Regions from separate parts of the Xanthomonas tesorieronis genome, predicted to be linked through region 1. Evidence: riboswitches for the same ligand, from Rfam matches in the RefSeq annotation. Region 1 holds a riboswitch; the other holds the start of a gene.
The links. Region 1 has a riboswitch for cobalamin ahead of AB3X08_RS21245 (ribonucleoside-diphosphate reductase subunit alpha). Riboswitches for the same ligand answer to the same signal wherever they lie in the genome.
Positions count from the first base shown of each region.

Region 2: another riboswitch for cobalamin. It lies ahead of btuB (TonB-dependent vitamin B12 receptor); the one in region 1 lies ahead of AB3X08_RS21245 (ribonucleoside-diphosphate reductase subunit alpha).

Region 1 covers NZ_CP162490.1:4,978,582-4,981,958, reverse strand. The annotation lists gene AB3X08_RS21255 (hypothetical protein) at 1-503, shown strand, start outside; gene AB3X08_RS21250 (hypothetical protein) at 590-880, shown strand; cobalamin riboswitch at 1,211-1,434, shown strand; gene AB3X08_RS21245 (ribonucleoside-diphosphate reductase subunit alpha) at 1,614-3,377, shown strand, end outside.
Region 2 covers NZ_CP162490.1:4,405,726-4,409,102, forward strand. The annotation lists gene bioD (dethiobiotin synthase) at 1-304, opposite strand, end outside; gene AB3X08_RS18740 (GAF domain-containing protein) at 449-931, shown strand; gene AB3X08_RS18745 (TfoX/Sxy family protein) at 928-1,356, shown strand; cobalamin riboswitch at 1,383-1,600, shown strand; gene btuB (TonB-dependent vitamin B12 receptor) at 1,714-3,377, shown strand, end outside.

The sequences.
Region 1 (3,377 bases):
CCCTGGCCGCAGGCGGCCTGACCGCGGTGGCGGCGCCCGATGCGCAGGCGCGCGAACGCACGCGCACCCGTACCGCCAGCCATGCGGACGGTGCCCGCAGCGCCGCGGTGAATGCCAGCGCCAGCGGCGCCCATGGCAGCCGGATGCGTGCGCGGCAATGGCAGGCCGATGGCCAGGGCAACGTGACGGGCAGCAGCGGTGGGACCGCCAGCGGTGCCAACGGCGGCTCCGCCACGCGCCAGGGCAGCTTCTACCGCAACGCCGACGGCAGCGCCGGCCGCCAGGGCAGCGCCAGCGTCAGCGGCGCCAACGGCGGCAGCGCCAGCAGCAGCGGCAACATCGCCAGGAGCGCCGACGGCAGCGTCGCCGGCAGCCGCCAGACCAGCGCCACCGGTGCCAACGGCGGCAGCTACCAGGGCGCGACCACGGTCGCCGGCGGCAGCGTCAGCCACACCGGGACCTGTACCAACGCCGCCGGCGAGGTCGTGGCCTGCCGTCCGTAGCCGGACGCCCGAGCGTGGCGATCGCGCGCGGCGGCCAGTCACCGCAGGTCGCCACTTTTCCGTTTACCCGTCATCCGAGAACCGCCATGAAGACACGCATTGCCCAAGGGCTGCTGTGCAGCCTGCTGTTGGCCGGCAGCGCTGCCGCGCAGACCGCGCCGAGCGCCGCACAGAAGCAACAGCTCCAGCAAAAGCTCAAGACCGCCGACGCCAACGGCGATGGCCTGATCAACCGCAGCGAAGCCGAGGCATCGCTGCCGCGTGTCGCCAAGCGGTTCGACGCGCTGGACCGCAACCACGACGGCCAGCTGTCGCCGGACGAACTGCGTGCGGCGGTCCAGCAGGCCAGGCAACAGGCCGGACAGCGCTCGCCCTGAGCCGGCGCGGCCGACGGCGGCATCGCGCCTGCATTCCAGTCCCGGCAGCGCGGGCACCGCGCGGCTACCGTTTCCCCCGCCGCCCGCCGCCCGCCGCCCGCGTAGCGGTGGCCCGCGTCCCGCGCAGTTGGCGCGGATCGGCGCGCACCGCCATGCACGGCATCCGCCGAACAGACGCGCCCGGCCCTTGCGGCATGGGCGCTGCGGCCGTTTCCAGGCCCGATTCGGCGTCCCGCAGCGGGGATTTGCGGCGTTGTTACGGCAAACGGTTGCCCCGCTTGGCTTTTCGAAGATATGACTACATTTAGCGTTGACGACGCTCGGGGACCCCACTATCTTGTGGTGGTCGGTTCCAGCAGCCACCAGGCTGCGGGATCAAAAGGGAAGCCGGTGCGGCGCGCGAGCGCTCAGGCCGGCGCTGCCCCGCAGCGGTAATTGGGAACGAACCCGTCACCCGCACTGAGGCGCCCTGCCTTGGGAAGCGATGGGCTAGGAAACCGGCCAGCGGCCGTCGCCCATAAGCCCGAAGACCTGCCGACAGCCGCGCGATGCACACAGCGCGGCGCCGACCGTTGCATCTCCGGGGGGAGAGGGTCGGTGAAGCGGTGACCGCCCGCAGGCTCGCGCCTGCGCCGTCGCGGTCTCTGCGACACCGCGTCGCCACCCTGCTGATCCGGCCGGACCGTTGCCTGCGAGGGTCAGGCAGCCGGGTGCACCACGCTTGGAGACCTTCATGAGCCAGACCCACAGCCTGCCGGCCGCAGCCCCCCTCGACACCGCCGACGTCGAACCCACGCCTGCCGCCGCCGCTGCCGCGCAACCCGATGCGGCCGCCGGCGAGCCGAGCAACGACCAGCGCGCCGTGACCTGGATCGTCAAGGACGGCGGCAACCGCCGCATGGCCTTCGACCGCTCGCGCCTGCAGCGCACCCTGGACCGGATCCATGCCGAGTTCCCGCAGCTGGACGTGGCCGACTACGAGCGCAAGGCGTTCGCCTTCGTCGAGAAGAAGGAAAGCCTGTCGGCCGACGACATGGTCGACTACCTGATCCGCGAGGCCGAGTCGCGCGTGGACATCGCCACGCCGGAGTGGGAGTACTTCGCCGCGCGCCTGTACCTGCACCGCCTGTACAAGCGCGCCAGCAAGAACCGCTTCTACGATGCCGGCGAGAAGTACGGCTCCTACGTCGGCCTGCAGGAAAGCCTGGCCGATCGCGGCGTGTACTCGATCGACATCCTCAAGAACTACTCCAAGGACGAGCTGGCCGAAGCCGGCAAGATGATCGATCCGGAGCGCGACAAGCTGTTCGCCTACAACGGCCTGTACCTGCTGGCCACGCGCTACCTGGCCACCGACAACTCGCGCAAGGTGTACGAGCTGCCGCAGGAGCGCTGGCTGACCATCGCGCTGTACCTGATGCAGGACGAGGGCAAGTCCGGTAAAGGCGGGCGCGAGCGCCGCATGCAGCTGGTGGGCGAGGCCTACTGGGCGCTGTCCAACCTGTACATGACCGTGGCCACGCCCACGCTGGCCAACGCCGGCAAGATTGGCGGGCAGCTGTCGAGCTGCTTCATCGACACCGTCGACGACAGCCTGCAGGGCATCTACGACTCCAACACCGACGTGGCGCGCGTGTCCAAGCACGGCGGCGGCGTCGGCGCCTACCTGGGCTACGTGCGTTCGTCCGGTTCGGCGATCCGCGGGGTCAAGAACTCCAGCGGCGGCGTGGTGCCGTGGATCAAGCAGCTCAACAACACTGCGGTGTCGGTGGACCAGCTCGGCCAGCGCAAGGGCGCCATCGCCGTGTACCTGGACATCTGGCATCGCGACATCGAAGCGTTCCTGGACCTGCGCCTGAACAACGGCGACCAGCGCCTGCGCGCGCACGACGTGTTCACCGCGGTGTGCGTGCCGGACATCTTCATGGAAGCGGTGGAGCGCCGCGGCGAGTGGTATCTGTTCGACCCGCACGAAGTGAAGGAGGTCAAGGGCTGGTACCTGCAGGACTTCTTCGACGAGAAGCGCGGCGAAGGCACCTTCCGCGCCAAGTACGAGGAAGTGGTCGCCGACGAGCGCATCGGCCGCAAGGTGGTCAAGGCCATCGACATGTTCAAGCGGATCATGGTCAGCCAGCTGGAGACCGGCAACCCGTTCATGTTCTATCGCGACGAAGTCAATCGCATGAACCCGAACAAGCACCAGGGCATGGTGTATTCCAGCAACCTGTGCACCGAGATCCTGCAGAACATGAGCCCGACCCGGGTCATCCAGGAGATGATCAGCGGCGACCAGATCGTGACCACCAAGCAGGCCGGCGACTTCGTCGTGTGCAACCTGTCTTCGGTGAACCTGGGCCGCGCGGTCACCGCGCAGCCGGACCTGCTCTCACCGGACGTGCTGGAGCGGTTGATCCGGGTGCAGGTGCGCATGCTCGACAACGTCATCGACCTCAACGACCTGCCGGTTCCGCAGGCCACCATCACCAATCAGAAGTAC
Region 2 (3,377 bases), 570 kb from region 1:
CGGCGATCGGCGCCAGCTCCAGGTGCACGCCGGCGTCGGCGGCGGCCAGTTCCGGCGCCAATGGCAGCGGCAAGGCATAGGGATTGAGGTCGGCGTAGTCCGGCCGCGGCGCGCTGGCCGCCTGCAGTGCCAAGGCGTCCTCGTTGCGCCACCCGTCCGCGCTGCGCTCGCAGCCGCTGGCGACCGGCTTCATGCCCACCGCCGCTTGCCCGCGCGCGCGCAGCGCATGCAGCAGCGCGGTGCTGGCGATGGTCTTGCCGATCCCGGTATCGGTCCCGGTGACGTAGAAGGCGGGGAAGCTCATCGCTGCACGGTCCTCGAAAGCCGCCGCATGCGGCGCGACCGCGCAGGATAGCCGGCGCCGCGCGCCGCGTCAGCGCCCGCTGCGGCTGGTCATGGCGACCGCGTTGGCGCCCAAGCCGCCATCGGCCGCTGCTAGACTCGCGCGATGTTCGCTTCCTCTTCGCTCACCGGCAGCAAGCCGGAACAGTACGCCCAACTGCTCGCCCAGGCCCGTTCCCTGGTCAGCGGCGAGCCCGACCGCATCGCCAATGCCGCCAATCTGGCGGCGCTGGTGTACCACGCGCTGCCGCGGCTGAACTGGGTCGGTTTCTACCTGTACGACGGCAAGGAACTGGTGGTGGGGCCGTTCCAGGGCCTGCCCGCCTGCGTGCGCATCCCGCTGCACAAGGGCGTGTGCGGCGCTGCCGCCAGCACCGGCCAGACCCAGCGCATCGACGACGTCGAGGCCTTTCCCGGGCATATCGCCTGCGATGCGGCCTCGCGCTCGGAGCTGGTGGTGCCGCTGCTGCGCGCCGGCGAGCTGATCGGCGTGTTCGATCTGGACAGCCCGGACCTGGCGCGCTTCGACGCCGACGACCAGCGCGGCCTGGAAGCGATCGCCCAGGTCTTCGTCGACGCGCTGCGATGAGCACCGAAAAACTGCGCAATATCGGCCCCAAGAGCGCGGCCTGGCTGCGCCAGGTCGGCCTGCGCACGCAGCAGGACCTGGCCGCGGCAGGCGCGGTCGGCGCGTTTCTGAAGGTCAAGCGCGCCGGCTTCAAGCCCAGCCTCAACCTGCTGTATTCGCTGGAAGGCGCGCTGACCGGCTGCCATTGGCAGGAACTGCCCGAGGCGCGGCGCGCGCAGCTGCTCGGCGAGCTGGAAGCCGCGGCGGCGCAGCTGCCGGCGCAGCGCGGCCTGCCGGTGGCCGGACCGGTGGCGACCACCCATTTCGACCGCGACGGCGACCGCAGCGACTCGCCCTATGCGGAGGAGCCGCACGATGCCGCCGGCGATTACGAACGCGGTGGCCACGAGCCCGACGACGGCCTGCGCGAGCGCGACGACGACTGATCCGCGCGCAACGGCAACGATCGCGTACAATCGCGCCGCTTCAAGGTGACCTGCGGGCTCCGGCCTGCAGGTTGAAACGGGAAGCCGGTGCGTCTTGCGACAAGGCCGGCGCTGCCCCCGCAACGGTAAGCGATCCGCGCTGACGACCTGCGCCACTGTGCCTTGGGCATGGGAAGGCGTCGCAGCCGGGAGTCCGACTCCCAGATCGCCAGCCCGGAGACCGGCCTTGCAGTTCACTGGTTGCGATGCGGAGGGCGTCGCGGCGTGCCGCGCCGCGTCTGGCGCCGTCCGCTTGCACCTTCCGTTCGCGACTCCCCTGCCGTCACAGCGCGCAGCCGCGCGCCGGAGTTGCCACCCATGTCGTCCCGCCTGCTTTCGGTCGCGATCGCGTCCGCCCTGTCCCTGCCCTCGCTGGCGCTCGCCGCCGATGCCGCCACCGACCTGGACCAGGTTCTGGTCACCGCCACCCGCACCCAGATCTCGGTCGAGGACAGCGTGGTCCCGGCGCAGGTGATCGACCGCGCCGAGATCGAGCGCAGCCAGGCCACGTCGCTGGCGCAGCTGTTGCAGGGCCGCGCCGGCATCGGCGTGTCCAACCAGGGCGGGCTGGGCAAGCTGACCACGCTCAGCGTGCGCGGCAGCGAATCGGATCATGTGCTGGTGCTGGTGGACGGCGTGCGCATCGGCTCGGCCAGCGCCGGCCTGGCCGCGTTCCAGGACCTGCCGCTGAGCCAGATCGACCACATCGAGATCGTGCGCGGCCCGCGTTCGAGCCTGTACGGCTCCGATGCGATCGGCGGCGTGATCCAGATCTTCACCCGCCGTGGCGGCCAGGGCCTGCAGCAGAACCTGAGCCTGGGCGCCGGCAGCCACGGCCTGCGCGAGGCCAGCGCCGGCTTCAGCAACCGCGGCGAGCGCGGCTGGCTGTCGGTGCAGGGCGGTTACCAGAAGACCGACGGCATCAACGCCTGCAACGGCTCGGCCACCCTGTTCGCCGGCTGCTACGTCGACGAGCCGGATCGCGACGGCTATCGCACCACCTCGCTCAGCGCGCGCGGCGGCTATGCGCTGAGCGACACGCTGCGCATCGAAGGCCAGGCGCTGAACATCGACAGCCGCAACGAGTACGACGGCGATCCGCTGTACGCCGGCAACGAGGCCGACAACACCCAGCAGGTGTTCGGCGGCAAGCTCGACTGGACCCCGTCCGACCGCGTGCACCTGGCCGCGCAAGTGGGCCGCAACACCGATCAGGCCGACAGCTACTATCACGCGGCCGGCAGCAGCACGCGCAGCTTCGTCAGCACCTTCGACAGCCGCCGCGACACCGCCTCGCTGCAGGGCGACTTCGGCCTGGCCGAGGGCCATCTGCTCAGCGCCGGCGCCGACTGGCAGCGCGAGGAAGTCACCGGCACCACCGCCTTCGACGTGGACCAGCGCGACAACACCGGCGTGTTCGCCGAGTACCAGGGCCGCTTCGGCGCGCAGCAGGTGCAGGCCAGCGTGCGCAGTGACGACAACGAGCAGTTCGGCCAGCACACCACCGGCAGCCTCGGCTGGGGCCTGGCGCTGGACGGCGGCTTCAAGCTCACCGCGAGCATCGGCACCGGCTTCAAGGCGCCGACCTTCAACGACCTGTACTACCCGTTTTCCGGCAATCCGGAGCTGAAGCCGGAGAAGTCCAAGAGCGGCAACCTGGGCGTGGCGCAGTACGCCGACAGCTGGAACTGGACGTTCAACGTCTACGAGACCCGGGTCGACGACCTGATCTCCTACGACGCCGCCACCTTCCTGCCGGTCAACGTGGACAAGGCGCGGATCCGCGGCGCCGAGCTGACCGGCTACGCGACGCTGGCCGGCTGGGAACTGTCGGCGCAGCTCAGCCACACCGATCCGCGCAACCGCAGCGACGGCGCCAACCGCGACAACTGGCTGGCGCGGCGTGCGCAGGACACCGCGCGGCTGGACGTGGACCGCGGCTTCGGCCCGGTCAAGCTCGGGGTCACCGCGTTCGGCAGCGG